4 regions of the Rhizobium sp. SG570 genome follow, and region 3 is predicted to be linked to each of the others. Evidence: riboswitches for the same ligand, from Rfam matches in the RefSeq annotation. Region 3 holds a riboswitch; each other region holds the start of a gene.
The links. Region 3 has a riboswitch for cobalamin ahead of FHT28_RS18795 (aromatic ring-hydroxylating dioxygenase subunit alpha). Riboswitches for the same ligand answer to the same signal wherever they lie in the genome.
Positions count from the first base shown of each region.

Region 1: it holds a riboswitch for cobalamin, as region 3 does, so the genes downstream of both, cobU (bifunctional adenosylcobinamide kinase/adenosylcobinamide-phosphate guanylyltransferase) here and FHT28_RS18795 (aromatic ring-hydroxylating dioxygenase subunit alpha) in region 3, are expected to answer to the same signal.
Region 2: it holds a riboswitch for cobalamin, as region 3 does, so the genes downstream of both, FHT28_RS33435 (ABC transporter substrate-binding protein) here and FHT28_RS18795 (aromatic ring-hydroxylating dioxygenase subunit alpha) in region 3, are expected to answer to the same signal.
Region 4: it holds a riboswitch for cobalamin, as region 3 does, so the genes downstream of both, nrdH (glutaredoxin-like protein NrdH) here and FHT28_RS18795 (aromatic ring-hydroxylating dioxygenase subunit alpha) in region 3, are expected to answer to the same signal.

Region 1 is NZ_JAAZQI010000008.1:24,406-28,582, reverse strand. It holds gene FHT28_RS17195 (chloride channel protein) at 1-846, opposite strand, end outside; cobalamin riboswitch at 1,027-1,425, shown strand; gene cobU (bifunctional adenosylcobinamide kinase/adenosylcobinamide-phosphate guanylyltransferase) at 1,566-2,090, shown strand; gene cobW (cobalamin biosynthesis protein CobW) at 2,096-3,145, shown strand; gene cobN (cobaltochelatase subunit CobN) at 3,155-4,177, shown strand, end outside.
Region 2 is NZ_JAAZQI010000030.1:16,847-21,023, reverse strand. It holds gene FHT28_RS36765 (hypothetical protein) at 85-444, shown strand; gene FHT28_RS33440 (methyltransferase) at 417-1,124, opposite strand; cobalamin riboswitch at 1,388-1,646, shown strand; gene FHT28_RS33435 (ABC transporter substrate-binding protein) at 1,811-2,827, shown strand; gene FHT28_RS33430 (iron ABC transporter permease) at 2,828-3,865, shown strand; gene FHT28_RS33425 (ABC transporter ATP-binding protein) at 3,862-4,177, shown strand, end outside.
Region 3 is NZ_JAAZQI010000009.1:61,789-65,965, reverse strand. It holds gene FHT28_RS18800 (hybrid-cluster NAD(P)-dependent oxidoreductase) at 1-309, opposite strand, end outside; gene FHT28_RS18795 (aromatic ring-hydroxylating dioxygenase subunit alpha) at 312-1,556, opposite strand; cobalamin riboswitch at 1,653-1,858, opposite strand; gene FHT28_RS18790 (ACT domain-containing protein) at 2,076-2,489, opposite strand; gene FHT28_RS18785 (DUF6656 family protein) at 2,594-3,205, shown strand; gene FHT28_RS18780 (L-threonylcarbamoyladenylate synthase) at 3,264-4,177, shown strand, end outside.
Region 4 is NZ_JAAZQI010000003.1:9,050-13,226, forward strand. It holds gene FHT28_RS07325 (acyltransferase family protein) at 1-983, shown strand, start outside; cobalamin riboswitch at 1,243-1,463, shown strand; gene nrdH (glutaredoxin-like protein NrdH) at 1,716-1,937, shown strand; gene nrdI (class Ib ribonucleoside-diphosphate reductase assembly flavoprotein NrdI) at 1,949-2,344, shown strand; gene nrdE (class 1b ribonucleoside-diphosphate reductase subunit alpha) at 2,332-4,177, shown strand, end outside.

The DNA.
Region 1 (4,177 bases), on a different contig from region 3:
CGAGCTCTTGCGCGCCAGTTCCTCGACCCAGGCGACGCCCTGCATGATCAGGATGCCGATGCCGGCGCAAAAAGCGCCGAGCAAAACAGCCGGAAGGTAATCCGCCGGCACTATTGTGCCGAAATGGCCGATATCGATGGCGAAGTCGTCGCCGGCGAGCAGCCTTGCGATCATCGTCGATATCAGGGCCGAGACGACGACGGGCGTCAGGGTCAGGATGGAATAGGTGCCGATGATCAGCTCGAAGGCGTAAAAGGCGCCGGTCAGCGGTGCGTTAAACGCTGCGGCAATGGCGCCGGCAGCACCGCAGCCCACGAGCATGCGCAGATCCGCGCGGCGCATCTGCATCTTGTAACCGAACTTCGAAGCGATGCCGGCGGCAAGCTGCGTGTAGCCCGCCTCAAGCCCGACGGAGGCGCCGAACCCATTCGAGATCAGGTTCTGCACGGCGACGATGATGCTGTCGGTCAAGGACATGCGTCCGCCATGCAGCGCATTCGCCTCGATCGGGTCGACCATCGGCTTCTTGCGGGTGCGTGAAAGAATATAGAGCAGAATACCAAGAATGATGCCGCCGGCTATCGGGGCTATCAGCACCACCGATTTGTCCGGGATCGCCACTGCCGCCGAGCTCAGGCGCTCGTAATCCGTGATCCCGTAGATGAGGCTGTGCAGCTTGCGCGAAACGAAACTCATGGCCGTAACGGCGCAGCCGGACGCGATGCCCACGAGCGCGCCGGCGAAAACGAGTCCTAGTTCGCCGCGGCGGAGCAGCGCTCTAAATCGACCAAGATCGAATAGGGCTGAGAAGACGCCCAGGCGACGGGGTTGGAATTTCTGCAACATTGGGGACGGACGATACGTTTCTACTCGAATATGAGGGCTTAGCCTCTATAAACTCCTAACATCAAAGAAATACGGCAAAAAAAGTGATGTGTTCTCGGGATTATGCGGCGATTTCGCGGCTGGGACAGCCGATGTCGCACCCATGTCCTTGATTGACTTGAACTAAGTGAAAGCCTAATCATTGCCGGCATAACGAATGGTTTCCGAGCGGCGATGTGCCGCATGGGATGAAAAGGGAATGTGAAGGGGCGGACCCAATCCGGGCGTTCTCATCACAGCCGACCCCGCGACTGTAGAGCGGTCAGGGTCTTTCGTCCGGTTTGACAGCTATCCCGCCGATGGTTCGCATGGGGCGAACAGGCGGAGAAACTTCAAGCCGGAAAAGCCACTGGTGTGGCATCATGATCTACCAGGGCTGGACGCCTCCGATATCTACGAATCGTCCGTCTTTTCATGATGCATTGCCGGGAAGGCGAGAAAGATCCGCTGGTGCACGATCGGGGGCGACCGGTTTCGGTCTGCCCCCTCGTTGCGCCTTAACCGCGAGCCAGGAGACCTGCCATACGTGCCGGGCACAGCGCCCATCTTGGGACGCATGTCTCGCTGCCAGCACGGAGGTTGTCATGGCGCCAAACGAATTTCTCGCGCGTAAGCGCGCCCCTTTCGGTCTTAGCCGCGTTGCGCGGCTCCGTGCCCTCGTATGGGGGCGACAATAGCTCATGCCATCCTCACAATCCCGCGCTGTTTTCGTTCTCGGCGGCGCGCGCTCCGGCAAATCCCGATTCGCCGAATCGCTGATCTCGGATACCGGCCTTGACCGTCACTATGTGGCGACCGGACGAGCCTGGGACGACGAAATGCGCGAACGTATCGCGCAGCATCGAAACGAACGCGGCGATCTCTGGACGACGCACGAGGAGCCGCTCGACCTGACCGCCCGGCTGGCGGCGATCGACGGCGATGGCCGCGCTGTTCTCGTCGATTGCCTGACGCTGTGGGTCACCAATCTGATGATGGCCGAACGAAACGTCGCAGCTGAATTTGCTGTTCTTACCGAATTTTTGCCGAAGGCCAAGGCGCGGCTCGTGCTCGTCTCCAACGAGGTCGGGCTCGGCATCGTGCCGGAAAACCGCATGGCGCGCGAATTTCGCGATCATGCCGGCCGGCTGCACCAGATGATCGCGGCGACAAGCGCCGAAGTCTATTTTATCGCGGCGGGATTGCCGCTGAAAATGAAGGGTTGATCCACATGAACCAGGCAAAGATTCCCGCCACCGTCATCACCGGCTTTCTGGGAGCCGGCAAGACAACGATGATTCGCAACCTGTTGCAGAATGCCGGCGGCAGGAAGATCGCCCTCATCATCAACGAGTTCGGTGATCTGGGTGTCGACGGCGACGTGCTCAAGGGCTGCGGCGCGGAGAACTGCACCGAGGACGACATCATCGAGCTGACCAATGGCTGCATCTGCTGCACCGTCGCCGACGATTTCATCCCGACCATGACCAAGCTTTTGGAGCGTGACGCGCGTCCCGACCATATCATCATCGAGACCTCCGGTCTGGCGCTGCCGCAGCCGCTGGTCGCTGCCTTCAACTGGCCTGACATCCGCACGCATGTCACCGTCGATGGCGTCATCACCGTGGTCGACAGCGCCGCCGTCGCCGCAGGCCGCTTTGCCGACGATCATGATGCCGTCGAAGCCCGTCGTGTCGAGGACGATTCGCTCGATCACGAAAGCCCGATCGAGGAACTGTTCGAGGACCAGCTGACCTGCGCCGATCTGATCGTTCTCAACAAGACCGACCTGATCGACGTCGCCGGCCTTGGCCGCGTGCGTGCGGAAGTCGCGTCACGCACCGTCCGCAAGCCGACGATCATCGAGGCGAAGAACGGCGACGTGCCGGCAGCCATTCTGCTCGGCCTCGGCATCGGTACCGAAGGTGATATCGTCAACCGCAAATCGCACCATGAGTTGGAACACGAAGACGGCACACCACATGATCACGACGAATTCGACAGCTTCGTCGTCGAGCTTGGCCCCATTGCCGACCCGAACGCCTTCATCGAAGCGCTGAAGAGCGTCATTTCCGAACATGATATCCTGCGTCTCAAGGGTTTTGTCGATGTGCCCGGCAAGCCGATGCGCTTGCAGGTACAGGCCGTCGGCAGCCGCATCGACAACTATTTCGACCGTACCTGGGCGCCCGGCGAGGAGCGCGCGACGCGGCTGGTTGTCATCGGTCTGCACGAGATGGACGAAGGGATCGTGCGCAAGGCGATCGAAGCGCTGGTCTAAGGCAAAGTCATGCATCTCCTCCTAGCCCAGAAGGGAACGATCAGTGACGGCGACGAGGCGATCGATCTCGGCCAGTCGCCGGGCGATATCCTCTTCCTGTCGGCGGCCGATACCGAGCTTGCGGCGATAGCCGCGGCTCGCGGGCAAGGCGAGGGCAGCTGTTCCCTGCGGCTTGCGAGCCTGATGAGCCTCAAGCATCCGATGTCGGTCGATACCTATATCGAGCGCACCGCGCGGCATGCGAAGCTGATCGTCGTGCGAGCGCTCGGAGGTGCGAGCTATTTCCACTATGCACTGGAGGCGCTGCACGCTTGTGCTGCGCGTCAGGGTGCGGCGATCGCCGTGCTGCCGGGAGATTCGAAACCCGATCCAGGGCTGACGCCCTTTTCCAATGTCGCGCTCGATGATCTCAATGCGCTCTGGTCCTATTTGATCGAGGGCGGGGAGGCGAACTCCAGGGCGTTTCTCGCCTATGCCGAGGCGATGCTGTCAGGGGCGGAAAAGCCGATGCCGGCCGCACCCTTGATGAAGGCCGGGATCTGGTGGCCGGGCAGGGGTGCGATTGGGATCGAGGAGTGGAGGAGTGTTTCTACGTCGTGTGGAAGCACCCCCTCATCCGCCCTTCGGGCACTTTCTCCCCGGGGGGAGAAGGCGGAAGTCGAGGGTGCAGTATTACCCTCGCCCCAGCGGGGAGAGGGTGGCGCCCCTGAGTTTATCGAAGGAGCGCCGGGTGAGGGGGCGTTACAGGGAGCGGAGCAGTTGGCGGACCTCAAAGTTCCGACTGTCGCCATCTCCTTCTATCGCGCTCTCGTCCAGAGCGGCGAAACCAGGCCTGTCGAAGCCATGATGCAAGCACTCATCGCAGAGGGTATGCGGCCGTTGCCGGTGTTCGCCTATAGTTTGAAGGATGCGGTATCCGTCGGCATTCTGGAGAGCGTTTTTGCCGAGCTGAAGCCGGATGTCGTCGTCAACACGACAGGCTTTGCAGTTTCCGCGCCGGGCGCAGACCGTCAACCGACGGTTCTCGAAACA
Region 2 (4,177 bases), on a different contig from region 3:
TTGGACCTCTTCCAGGAGAATCCCATAATCAGACTCCACCGCCCGATCCCTGTCGGGAAAATCGCTATTGAACTCGGCAGCATAGTGTTCTCGACGCCCGCCTGGGCTGACCGTGTGGCGACCGATCAGATCGACCGTCAGGTGCATATTCCGGATGTCGTGAACCGCGTCATCATCCTGCAGCACCAGACCCTCAACATCGCCGTCCAGCTCGAAGCGCTCTGCGGCATCGCGGTTCGTTCGGCGAAACTCGGCAGCGGTCAGTGGGAGGAAACCGCTTTCGCGCCGCTGTTCCGGCAAAGGGACAGGAAAGGAAGCTGTCGCGACAGGGGCAGTAGATATTGCGAGACGCCGGATTTGTTTCGATCGACTGATCCGAATAGCCTGCCTATGCATCGAAATGCCCGCTGGTGGGATCAAGCCCTGACGATGTGGATCCCGTAACTCCTCACGCTCTCATCTCCTACGATGTCCCTCATATGCAAGGGCACGTCCGATTCCACCGACCAGCGGTCTTTTACAACAAGGTGCTTTGGAAGATGGTCGACGATGCCCGAGATGACCTTTTCGTAGTCTACAATGATCGCTTCGCGACCGATCAGGCGATCGATCAAACTGGCATCGCTCGCCACGTGGCCGTTTTCGCAAAACCAATAGGATATGAGGTCCAGCTCCGAATTCGACGGCAAATCGGGAGGCAGGGTCTGGTTGAGAAAGCTGAAATTGCCGGCGCAACCGGAATCCGTCAGCACCGTTTGCGCGATGTTCAAGTGTAAGGGCGATTGATCGACGAAGGTCAGGTGCAGCCTCGGGTTCGTAGCGAGAAATGCGAACGTCAATCCGAAGACGCCCGAGCCGCAGCCTAGGTCGCGCACGTTTTCGTATTTCACCGGGTCGATATTCGCGGAGAGCAAAGCCAGGCAGCATTTGAGAGCGTTTTTAATTCCATACGCCTTCGTAAAAGTCTCAGCCTGCGTCTTGTGGTCAAATATGAAAATTCTTGCTGCGCTTTCGACTTCTTCTCTGAGCGCCAAAGCCTCTTGATCGGCTTTGAAGATTCCCGACCTTGCCTGTAACGCCGCTGCCAATTCAGCCAGCTCGACCGGAAACGTCCCCTGTTGCATTTTCATCCATCATTTTGGTTAGGCTCACGCCGTCTGGTGAGCAGTGATAATGTCGATATATTGGCCCGCAGGGCGTTTTAGATATGAATTCTATTATGCAGATCGATAAATGAACTTCGCCGGATGTGAACGCATCCATTTCATTCTCATACAACGAGACGAGCGTGTTCTTCAATGTCGAGCAACTCGTCGTCGAGGTGGAGAAGAGAAGAAACATTGCGCGGCTTTTGTCGATGGATGTGCTTGACGGCGAGCGGTCGTCCGACATAACTGGATGCGACGGTTCCCCAAGGAAGACTCTACGGGGATTAATAGGGAACACGGTGAGGGCGACCCAAAGGGGACCTAGACCGTGGCTGCCCCCGCAACTGTAAGCGGATTGCCGGTCATCCCGGAGCGACCAGCTTGCTGGTCATCTCCCAGGGTCTTCGGACCATGCCACTGCGCGGAAACGGCGCGGGAAGGCAGATGATTGTCAGACATCCGCGAGCCAGGAGACCTGCCGTCAATCACGATCCAATCAGCCGGGCGGGGATGCCCGGAAAGGGACAGAGAATGATTGACCTGAGCCTTCGATATTACCCGGCACTCTTCGTTCTTGATTGGGATTTCCGCGACCGGCTGCGGTGTGCCTGAGCGCTGTTGCGCTGACGTCACTCAGTTTTTCATCCCTATCGAGATCTTTCATGCGCCATTTTCTGACGACCATTACATTTGCGCTCGGCCTTGCCGGCTTCGCAGCTCCCGGTTTTGCAGCGACCCAGTATCCCCTCACCATCAACAATTGCGGCCAGCAGGTCACCTTTAAAAAGGCTCCAGCTCGGATCCTGTCCATCGGTCAAGGCATGACCGAGATCCTGCTGTCGCTCGGCCTTGCCGACAAGATCGTCGGAACGGCCGTCTGGGTCGGGCCTGTTCTGCCACAATATGCCGAAGCCAACGGCAAGATCCCGCGTCTTGCCGATAATGACCCGAGTTTCGAAGCGGTTGTCGGCAAGGAACCGGACCTCGTTGCCGCCGAATTCGAATGGCATGTCGGTCCGCAAGGTTCGGTCGGCAAGCGCGAGCAGTTCTCCGGGCTTGGCATCAACACCTACATCGCGCCGACCGACTGCGTTGCCAAGGTCAATGCCGACGGCGGTGACGGCGTGCGCAAGGAACTCTTCACGATGGACCTGATCTATCAGGAGATCGATGAACTCGCGCGGATTTTCGACGTCAATGATCGCGGCGATGCGCTGATCGCTGACCTCAAGAAGCGTCAGGCGGAAGCAGTGGCTTCAATTGCCGGCGCACAGGCCAAGAACCTGCCGATTGTGTTCTGGTTCTCGAGCAAGGAAGTCAACGGCGATGCCTTCATCGCCGGCAAGAACAGTGCGCCGGCGTATATCCTCAAGACACTCGGCGCCAGGAACGTCGTGACGACGGAGGAGGAATGGCCGCTGGTTGGATGGGAGACGATCGCGCAGGCCAATCCGGCCGTGGTCGTCATCGCGACGATGGATCGCCGGCGCTACGCGGCCGACGATCCCAAGGTAAAGCTCGATTTCCTCGAGAAGGACCCGGTCACGAGCCAGCTCGATGCAGTCAAGAACAAGCACTTCGTGATGATGGACGCGCAGTCGATGAATCCCACCATCCGGACCATCGACGGCATCGAGACCCTGGCCAAGGGCATCAAGTCCTTCGGCCTGGCGCAATAGATGCGCGGGATCGCAAGACGGCAGAAGCGGTGGGCGCTATTGGCGCTCACCATCGCCGCAATCGTGCTCCTGGCGCTCATGATCAGCCTTGCCGTGTCGATCGGCGAGATTTCCATCCCGCTGGCCACAACAGCCAAGGCCGTTGCGAACCGGCTGATGGGGACGGATTTCGAGTTGAGCCGGATCCATCAGGGTATCGTCTGGGACTACAGGCTGAGCCGAGCGCTCGTAGCCGCCAGCGCCGGCGCCTCATTGGCGCTGAGCGGCGTGATCCTGCAGGCCATGCTGCGTAATCCGCTCGCCGAACCCTATGTGCTCGGCATTTCAGCAGGCGCCTCGACCGGCGCGGTCTGCGTCATGATCCTCGGTCTCGGCTCGGGAATCCTGGGCCTTTCGGGCGGGGCCTTCCTCGGCGCGATCGCGGCCTTTCTCTTCGTCGGCCTCCTGGCTACGGGCGTCGGCGGCACAAGCGAGCGGATCATCCTGTGCGGCGTCGCCGGCTCGCAGCTCTTCAATGCACTCACCTCCTATATCGTCACCACATCGGCGAATGCCGAGCAGGCAAGGGGTGTCATGTTCTGGCTGCTCGGCTCGTTGAGCGGCGTGCGCTGGCCGGATGTCTATCTTTCGGGGCCGGTTGCCATTGTCGGCTTTGCAATCTGCATGGGACATGTCCGGGTTCTGGACGCCTTCGTCTTTGGCACCGATGCTGCGGCTTCGCTCGGCATTGCGGTGCGGCGCGCGCAGATCGTCCTGCTTGGGACGACGGCGCTCATGACGGCTGCGGTCGTCAGCATCGTCGGCTCGATCGGCTTTGTCGGTCTCGTCATCCCGCATGCGGCCCGTTTTCTGGTTGGCCCCAGTCATGATCGGCTGCTGCCGGCGGCGGCGCTTACCGGCGCGATCTTCATGGTCGGCGCCGATATCGTCTCGAGGATCATCATCCCTCAGCAGATCCTGCCGATCGGCGTGGTCACCGCCTTGTTCGGCGCCCCGGCCTTCGCAATCATTCTCTATCGCGCCCGGAGGACGGCATGAGCATCGCGGTCGACAAGGTAACCTTCGCGGCCGGCAACACGCTGATCGTCAACGGCATCAGCTTGACGGTGGAGAAGGGAAAGGTCCTCGGTCTGCTCGGACCGAACGGTTCCGGGAAGTCCAGCCTCCTGCGGCTGATCTGCCGCTTGAGAAAAGTACGCAGCGGTATCATCCGGCTCGGCGGCAACGATATCGCGGCCATCCCGCGCGGCGATATCGCCCGCCGGATCGCGCTGGTCGAGCAGCAGGCGACGACGGAGACGCAGGTGACCGTGATGGACGTGGTTCGCCTTGGTCGCACGCCGCATCGCG
Region 3 (4,177 bases):
CTCGAACATCCAGCGCGTGCCGATGCTGTCCTTCTGCGCCTTGACGGTCACGGCGACCGAAAAGGGCCGCGACGGTGTCGACGACAGCGTATAGGTGCGCATGACCGGCTCGGGCGCCGTCGGCAGCTCCAGCGTCACAAACTGGCCCGGCAGGTAACGGAACCAGTTGTCCTTGTCGGACCCGAATGTGAAGGTCATCACATCGGGCGCTTCCGGCGTGACCGAGAGGCATTCGAGCAGATGCTGCCTGTCGCTCCAGGGCTGCATCTGGTCGAGGTGTCGATGACGGAGGGAGACGGTCATGTTCATGTTCAGGCAACCGCCGACAGCTTGGCCTGATCGCCCTGCAGCCGGTTGATCATGAAATTCGAGTACCACTCGACGAACTGCATGACGCCGCCTTCATGGATTTCCGAATAGGGACCGGGCTCGTAAGCAGGCGAGCGGATGCCGAAGGCATTTTCCTCGACGATGCGGCGGTCCTGATCGTTGGTCTCAGTCCAGACGTGGGTCAGCTCTTCGAGATCATAGTCCACGCCTTCGACCGCATCCTTGTGCACCAGCCATTTGGTGGTGACGGCGGTTTCCTCGGCGTTGAGCGGCAGGACGCGGAAGGAAATCGCGTGATCGCCGAGCATGTGGTTCCAGGTCGTCGGGTAATGGAACAGCAGCATCGTACCGATGTTGTTGATCGTCACATCCGGCGAGAGCGGCCGCTTGACGGCATTCTGGCCGGACATGGTGTAGCTTTCGGCCCCTTCGATCAGCGGCATGCGTGCGGTGCGGAACTGTCCGTCCGGCGAGATCTTGAATTCGCTCGGCAGGCCGGCAGCTTCACAGCGCTTCCAATGAGCTGTGATCACGGGATCGCTCATTGCCCCCTGCACGCCGCTCACCGTCGGCGCTTCCGAAAAAGTGCGGCAGAGTTCGGGGTGGTTGGCAGCGCAGTGGTAGCACTCGCGATTGTTTTCCCAGACGAGCTTCCAGTTGCCCTTCTCGATGATGGTGCTTTGGAAGGCGACCTTGGCCTCGCTGAGACGATGAGGGACTATGTAGGGCTCGATCGTGGCACGAACCGGCGCGAAGTCCGGCGCATTCTGCGCAAGGCAGATGAAGATATAGCCGCCGACGCTTTCGCAGTGAACGGATTTCAGCGAGTACTGGCTCTTGTCGAAATCCTCGGCCATCTGGCGGGCGAAGAGCAGCGAGCCGTCCAGCTCGTAGGTCCACTGGTGATAGGGGCAGACGAGCTTTGCCGACGAGCCGCGCTCGGTCGTGCAGACCCGCGAGCCGCGATGACGACAGCTATTGTGGAAGGCACGGATGACCTGATCGCGACCGCGAACGATGACGACGGGATAATCGCCGATCTGGACGGTGAAATAATTGCCCGCGCGAGGCACTTCGCAATCATGGCCGATGAACAGCCAATCCCGATAATAGATCATCTCCATATCGAGCTTGAAGTAATCCGGGTCGGTATAGAAGGGCTGCTCCAGGCTGAAACCCTCACGGCGATTCTTCAATTGCCGCAGAACATTGCTGCTGATATCCATTTGCCTATCCTTGCGCAGTACCAAGAAACGGGCGAAGGACATGCACGGCCGGTGGGAACGGCCTAAAGCAATGTCCCGACCGCCCGCCGCGGTCAGTAAACCATATGTGCCCAAGGCTGGTTTCCGGGCTCTGGAGCGGCCCTGTCGCCAGGACCCCATGGCACCTTCCCAGGTCGACCCGACCCAGTGGCTTTATCCGCCATGCCTTACTCCACCACCGTTGCGGGGGCAGCGCCGGATTTTGACCGGCTTCCCAATTCTCCGCCTCCCTAGCAGACGGCACCTTGAGATTGATGACATCATAGCTCTCGGCCCCTTCAGCCGCTGCGCTACAATGCGACATCGGCTTCGAAATTGGCGACAGACGAAACGAGACGCCCGGACGGTTGCGCATAGCGGCAATAAAGGAAGACAATTCAATCTCTTATGCATCGCCGTGGGATGCAGGAATAGTGATCCTCCCACCTCTCGCGAGCGACGCTTTATTCTGAATGCGACAGGTCCGCCGATGGCAGGTGATCAAAGGCGCGGGTGCGCCTGCGAAAGCGCCTGCAGCGCCGCCACCGCACGGCCGGCATCAACGGCCGGAACGAAGATATGATCGTGATAGTAGGCGGCGACGACATTGGCGCTGATGCCCTCATGTCCCAAGGCCGTGGCAAAGGCTGCGGTCAGGCCGACCGCCTCCAGCGAGGAATGGATATCGAGCGTGATCATCCGCATGGCGGGGGCCGTCGGAAGCCCTGCCTGCCGCGCTGCTTCCAGAGGAAGGATCAACGTCACTCCCTCCCTTTCCCGAAAGAGCCCGATCGGCTCCAGGTGAATATGATCGGCGAGCGCCGAAGCCGGCACGCTGCAATAGACGAACTCGCCCTCGGCAAGATTCGGCTTCATGCCCGCCAGCAGCAGCTTGAGATCGGTAATGCCGGGCATGATTCTGATCCTTTTCAACGATCCGCCAGCAGGAGCGCGCGCTTCAGCCCGGCTCAAGCTAGACGATCTATCATTCGGCATCCAGACCTCGATGGCGAGCCGGCATGGCAAAACTCAGATATTTCGATGCCAAGAAACCCGCCAACCCGGAGCCGGTGCCGCCGGCGGCGGGGTATACGGAATTTCTCCGCACCGGCCGCATCAATCGCGACAAGACGCATTGGCTCGCCGAGGAGCGACGTTACCTCACGTTCGAGGAAGTGGCCGAACGCACGGCGAGCAAGCTGCGGAACGCCGGCGAGACAACCCATGGCCGTCTCAACAGCTTTCACCAGTCGATCCGCTTTCCGAAACTGATCTTCCATCACACCCTGCGGGATACGCCGCATCTCGGCTATTGCCACGTCACCGCGGCGCGAACGCAATTCGCGAAATATGAGGAGGTAAGCTGGGCCTTCTACATCGCCAATTTCTTTGCCCGCCTCGGCCAGAACGACAATTTCTTCGAAGACATCAGCCTGAAATATTCGCGAATGTATTTCGCCGTCGCCGTCCATCCGGACAAGGAAGCGTCGGAAAAGAAGCTGACGATCAATCGCGACATCCGGGGCAACGGAGTGCTCTTCCACACCCACGATCCGCAGACCGCCATCCGCAACGTCCTGCTGCTCGGCGCCCGCAACGAGCAGCTTCGCGACATCATTCGCCAGCTTTGATCATTGATCCGAAAACTTGAAAAGCATAAGAACGGCCTGAACTGCAAACGGGCAGGCCATGGCACGACACATAGACATCCTTGAACATCCGCAAACGGCGATAGAGGTCGCCTCGGCAACGCTTGCCGAGGGTTTGCCGATCGGATTGCCGACGGAGACCGTCTATGGGCTTGCCGCCGATGCCACCAATCCAGCCGCCATCACCCGTATCTACGAAACCAAGGGCCGGCCGCGCTTCAATCCGCTGATCTGCCATATGAGCGATCTGGCTATGGCCGAACGCTACGCGATCTTCGATCCCATCTCCCGCAAGCTGGCGGAAGCCTTCTGGCCCGGTCCGCTGACGCTGGTGCTGCCGCTACGGCCTGAAAGCGGCATCCATCCGCTGGCGACCGCCGGTCTCGACACGGTCGGCATCCGCGTGCCGCAGGGCTTTGCCGGCGAGTTGATCCGCGCCTTCGGAAAGCCTCTGGCCGCCCCAAGCGCCAATACGTCGGGCAAGATCAGCGCCACCAGCGCCGATCATGTCGACGACGACCTCGGAGAGCGGATCACGCTGATCCTCGATGCCGGCGCTTCGGTGGTGGGCGTCGAATCGACCATCGTCAAGGTCGAGGACGGCGAGCTGCGGCTGCTGCGGCCGGGCGGATTGGCGGCGCGCGAGATCGAGCGGGTGGCAGGCAAGGCCGTGAAGCGCAAGAGAGGTGCGGCACCTGCCATCGAAGCGCCCGGCATGCTTGCTTCGCATTATGCGCCGGGCGCAGCCGTGCGGCTCGATGCGACCGATGTTTCGCCGGATGAGGCGCTCATCCGCTTCGGGACACCCGAGATTGCCGGCATCGGAAATGCCGTTGCCGTGCTGGATCTCAGCCCTAGCGGCGATCTTTCGGAAGCCGCCGCCAACCTCTTCGATTTCATGAAGCGCGCCGATGCGACGGGTGCCGTGACGATCGCCTTTTCCCACATTCCCGA
Region 4 (4,177 bases), on a different contig from region 3:
CTTGGCGCATGTCGCTGCTGTTTTTGATCTCAGGCGTCGTCACGGGGATATTGCTGACACGGCAAACTCCCGAGGTGCTGAGGAAGGCGCGAACGAGGCAGTTGCTGGTTCCGCTGCTGGTTGGAATGCTGTTTCTGATCCCTCCCCAAATGTATGTCTGCCTGAATACCAGCCTGGGGGTCGACATCAGCCTCCGAGACGTCTTCTGGCACTATCTGACCCTGACGCCCATTCCGCTGCCCGACGGACGTGAGGTCAATCTCTTCTGGATGCAGCACCTGTGGTACCTCGCCTATCTCTGGACCTATACCGCAATCCTGACGCTTGTCGTATCGGCCTGGCCGAAGTTGCTGCCCCTCGCGGGGGATCGGCTGACGCCCCGGCTGGCGGGCAAGTGGATACTGATATTTCCCGCCATACTGTTCATCTTGCTCAGGCTCGCGCTGCGGCCGGCCTTCCCCCCGACACTCAATATCCTCACCGACTGGTACAGCCATAGTATCTATCTGATGTCATTTCTGCTCGGTGTCGTGATGGCCATGCGCAGCGAATGCTGGGAGGCGGTCGTCGACGCGCGAAAACCCGCCCTGATCCTGGCGCTGGGTTGTGCGGTGCTTCTGACGATGCTCTTCCCGGGCCTGCCTGCCGGCGAGCCTGACATGTGGCAGGCATTTGCGGGAAGGGTGCTTGCCGGCACGTTCCAATGGTGTGCGATCGTCGCAATTCTCGGATACGCAAAGGTCTGGCTGAATTCGGAGAACGCCGTTGTCCGCTATCTGAACAGGGCAGTGCTGACCTACTACGTGCTTCACCAGACGGTCATGTTGGTTATTGCCTACTGGTTGCGTGAGTTTGGGTTGATGTCCGCCTCGTCTTTCATCCCGATCGTGGTTGCGACGCTCGCCGTCTGTGCGTTGTGTTACGAACTGAAACGACGCCTGGAAATCTCCTGGAAAGCCAGGATCCGCGCTGGCATTGCCTGACGTATGGATATCTCGATGTTCACCCGGCATGGGCTCCCTGGAGCAATCTCTCTGCTTCAGGGTTAAGAGGGCGTCCGGTGCGCCGACAATCGGCCCCGGCTTTCACGATATCCACTCGCCGCACATTCCCGAGGTCGAGAAGATGACCGATCTTCTGTCGTTGTCGCGAAAACGTCTTCGGGACTTAGCCGCAGGCCTTATCAACATCTTAAATGAAGGATCGGTGACGGAACCTGTTGACGCAAATTTAACCTCGTCTACTATATCTAGTGTTCGAGGTTCCTTCGATTCGCAAGGATTGGAGGCTAAGATGGGAATACGGTCGCCGAGCATGATGCTCGTCAAGCCGTAGCTGCCCCCGCAACTGTGAGCGGCGAGTATTGTTCTGCATGTGCCACTGAGGAATATATGCCTCGGGAAGGCATGAGCAAATACTTCGACCCGCAAGCCAGGAGACCTGCCTCGAGCAATAGCGTCCACGGGCGGGGTGTCCGGATGGCGAGCGATGGTTTGCGGCAGCTCGCCGTTGCCGTCGCTTTCCTCGAATGGCCCGCAAAGGTTACTTCGAGGTGTGAAGTCCATGTCTTTGAGTATCCTTATCTGCCTGCACGACTGACGGCCGCCTAAGCGTCCGGCAGTCGGTTGTGCCCGCCGCCATTTTTCAGATTGCCGAACGGGTGTCGCCCGACGCCCGGACGATCTCGCACGCCTGTCATATATACGAGGACATCCATGAGCATTACCGTCTACAGCAAGCCCGCTTGCGTCCAGTGCACCGCGACCACACGCGCCCTCGACCGCCAGGGTATCGATTACACCATCGTCGACGTGTCCACCGATACTGAAGCCTACGAGCTGGTGCAGGGTCTCGGCTATCGTCAGGTCCCGGTCGTTATCGCCGGCGAGCAGCATTGGGCTGGCTTCCGCCCCGACATGATCAGCGCGCTCGCCTGAGGAACCGGGCGGTGGGCGAGATCGTCTATTTCTCCAGCAGATCTGAGAACACCCATCGCTTCGTTGCCAAGCTTGCCTTGCCGGCCGCTCGCATTCCGCTCGGCGCGGGTGAAGAGCTGCGAGCGGCCCGTCCTTACGTTCTCATTGTCCCAACCTATTGTGGTGAAGGGGGCAAGGGTGCCGTGCCCAAGCAGGTTATCCGCTTCCTCAACGATGCGGATAACCGTTCAAACATCCGCGGGGTCATTGCCGCGGGCAACAGCAACTTCGGGGCGACCTTTGGTATCGCCGGCGACATCATCTCCACCAAATGCCAGGTGCCGTTTCTCTATCGGTTCGAGCTTTTGGGCACGGAAGAGGATGTCGTGAATGTCAGACACGGATTGGAACGATTTTGGACACGCTAAGCTCTTCTTTGTCGCGGCACGCGGCCGAAAAACCGCTTCACACTTTTTCTCATCCCGCGAGCGACCGGCCATCGAAGGTCACGGAAACGGCGTTGGACTATCACGCCCTCAACGCCATGCTGAACCTCTATGACGAGCAGGGTAGTATCCAACTCGACAAGGACCGCTTGGCGGCCAAGCAGTATTTCCTCCAGCATGTCAACCAGAATACGGTGTTCTTCCATAACCTGCGGGAGAAGCTCGATTACCTGGTGACGGAGGGCTATTACGAACGGGAGGTGCTGGACCAATATTCCTTCAACTTCGTCCGCGATCTCTTCGATCATGCCTATGCGAAGAAGTTCCGCTTTCCGACGTTCCTCGGCGCTTTCAAATATTACACCAGCTATACGCTGAAGACCTTCGACGGAAAGCGCTATCTGGAGCGCTATGAAGACCGTGTCTGCATGGTAGCCTTGGCGCTGGCGCGCGGCAGCGAGCAGCTTGCCCATGACATGGTGGACGAGATTATTTCCGGCCGCTTCCAGCCGGCGACGCCGACCTTCCTCAACGCCGGCAAGAAGCAGCGCGGCGAGCTGGTTTCCTGCTTCCTGCTGCGCGTCGAAGACAACATGGAATCGATCGGCCGCGCCATCAATTCCGCGCTGCAGCTTTCCAAGCGCGGCGGCGGCGTGGCGCTGTCGCTCACCAACATCCGCGAGGCCGGCGCGCCGATCAAGCACATCGAGAACCAGTCTTCCGGCATCATCCCGGTGATGAAGCTGCTCGAAGACTCTTTCTCCTACGCCAACCAGCTCGGAGCCAGGCAGGGCGCGGGCGCCGTATATCTCAACGCCCATCACCCTGATATCATGCGCTTCCTCGACACCAAGCGCGAGAATGCCGACGAGAAGATCCGCATCAAGACCCTGTCGCTCGGTGTCGTCATTCCCGACATCACCTTCGAGCTCGCGAAGAACAATGACGATATGTATCTGTTCTCGCCCTATGACGTGGAGCGCGTCTATGGCGTGCCTTTCACGGAAATCTCGGTGACAGAAAAGTACCGCGAGATGGTGGCAGACAGCCGCATCCGCAAGAAGAAGATCAAGGCGCGCGACTTCTTCCAGGTGATTGCCGAAATCCAGTTCGAAAGCGGCTATCCCTACATCATGTTCGAGGACACTGTGAACCGCGCGAACCCGATCGCCGGCCGCATCACCATGAGCAATCTCTGCTCGGAAATCCTGCAGGTGAGCGAAGCGAGCGAATACAGCGACGACCTTTCCTACACGCATATGGGCAAGGACATCTCCTGCAATCTCGGCTCGCTCAACATCGCAGCCGCGATGGACAGCCCCGATTTCGGCAAGACGATCGAAATGTCGATTCGCGCGCTGACGGCAGTCTCCGACATGAGCCATATCTCGTCGGTGCCTTCGATCGAAAAGGGCAATGACGACAGCCACGCCATCGGCCTCGGCCAGATGAACCTGCACGGCTATCTTGCCCGCGAGCGCATCTTCTACGGCTCCGAGGAAGGCGTCGATTTCACCAACATCTATTTCTATACCGTGACCTATCACGCCATCCGTGCCTCGAACCTCCTAGCGGTCGAGCGCGGGCAGAGCTTCAAGGGCTTCGAGAACTCGAAATACGCGTCCGGTGAGTACTTCGACAAATATACCGAGCAGGAATGGAAGCCGGCGACCGAACGCGTGGCCGAACTGTTCGAAAAGGCCGGCATCGCCATCCCGACACAGGAAGATTGGGCGAAGTTGAAGCAGTCCGTGATGAAGGGCGGCCTTTATAACCAGAACCTGCAGGCCGTGCCTCCCACAGGTTCGATCTCCT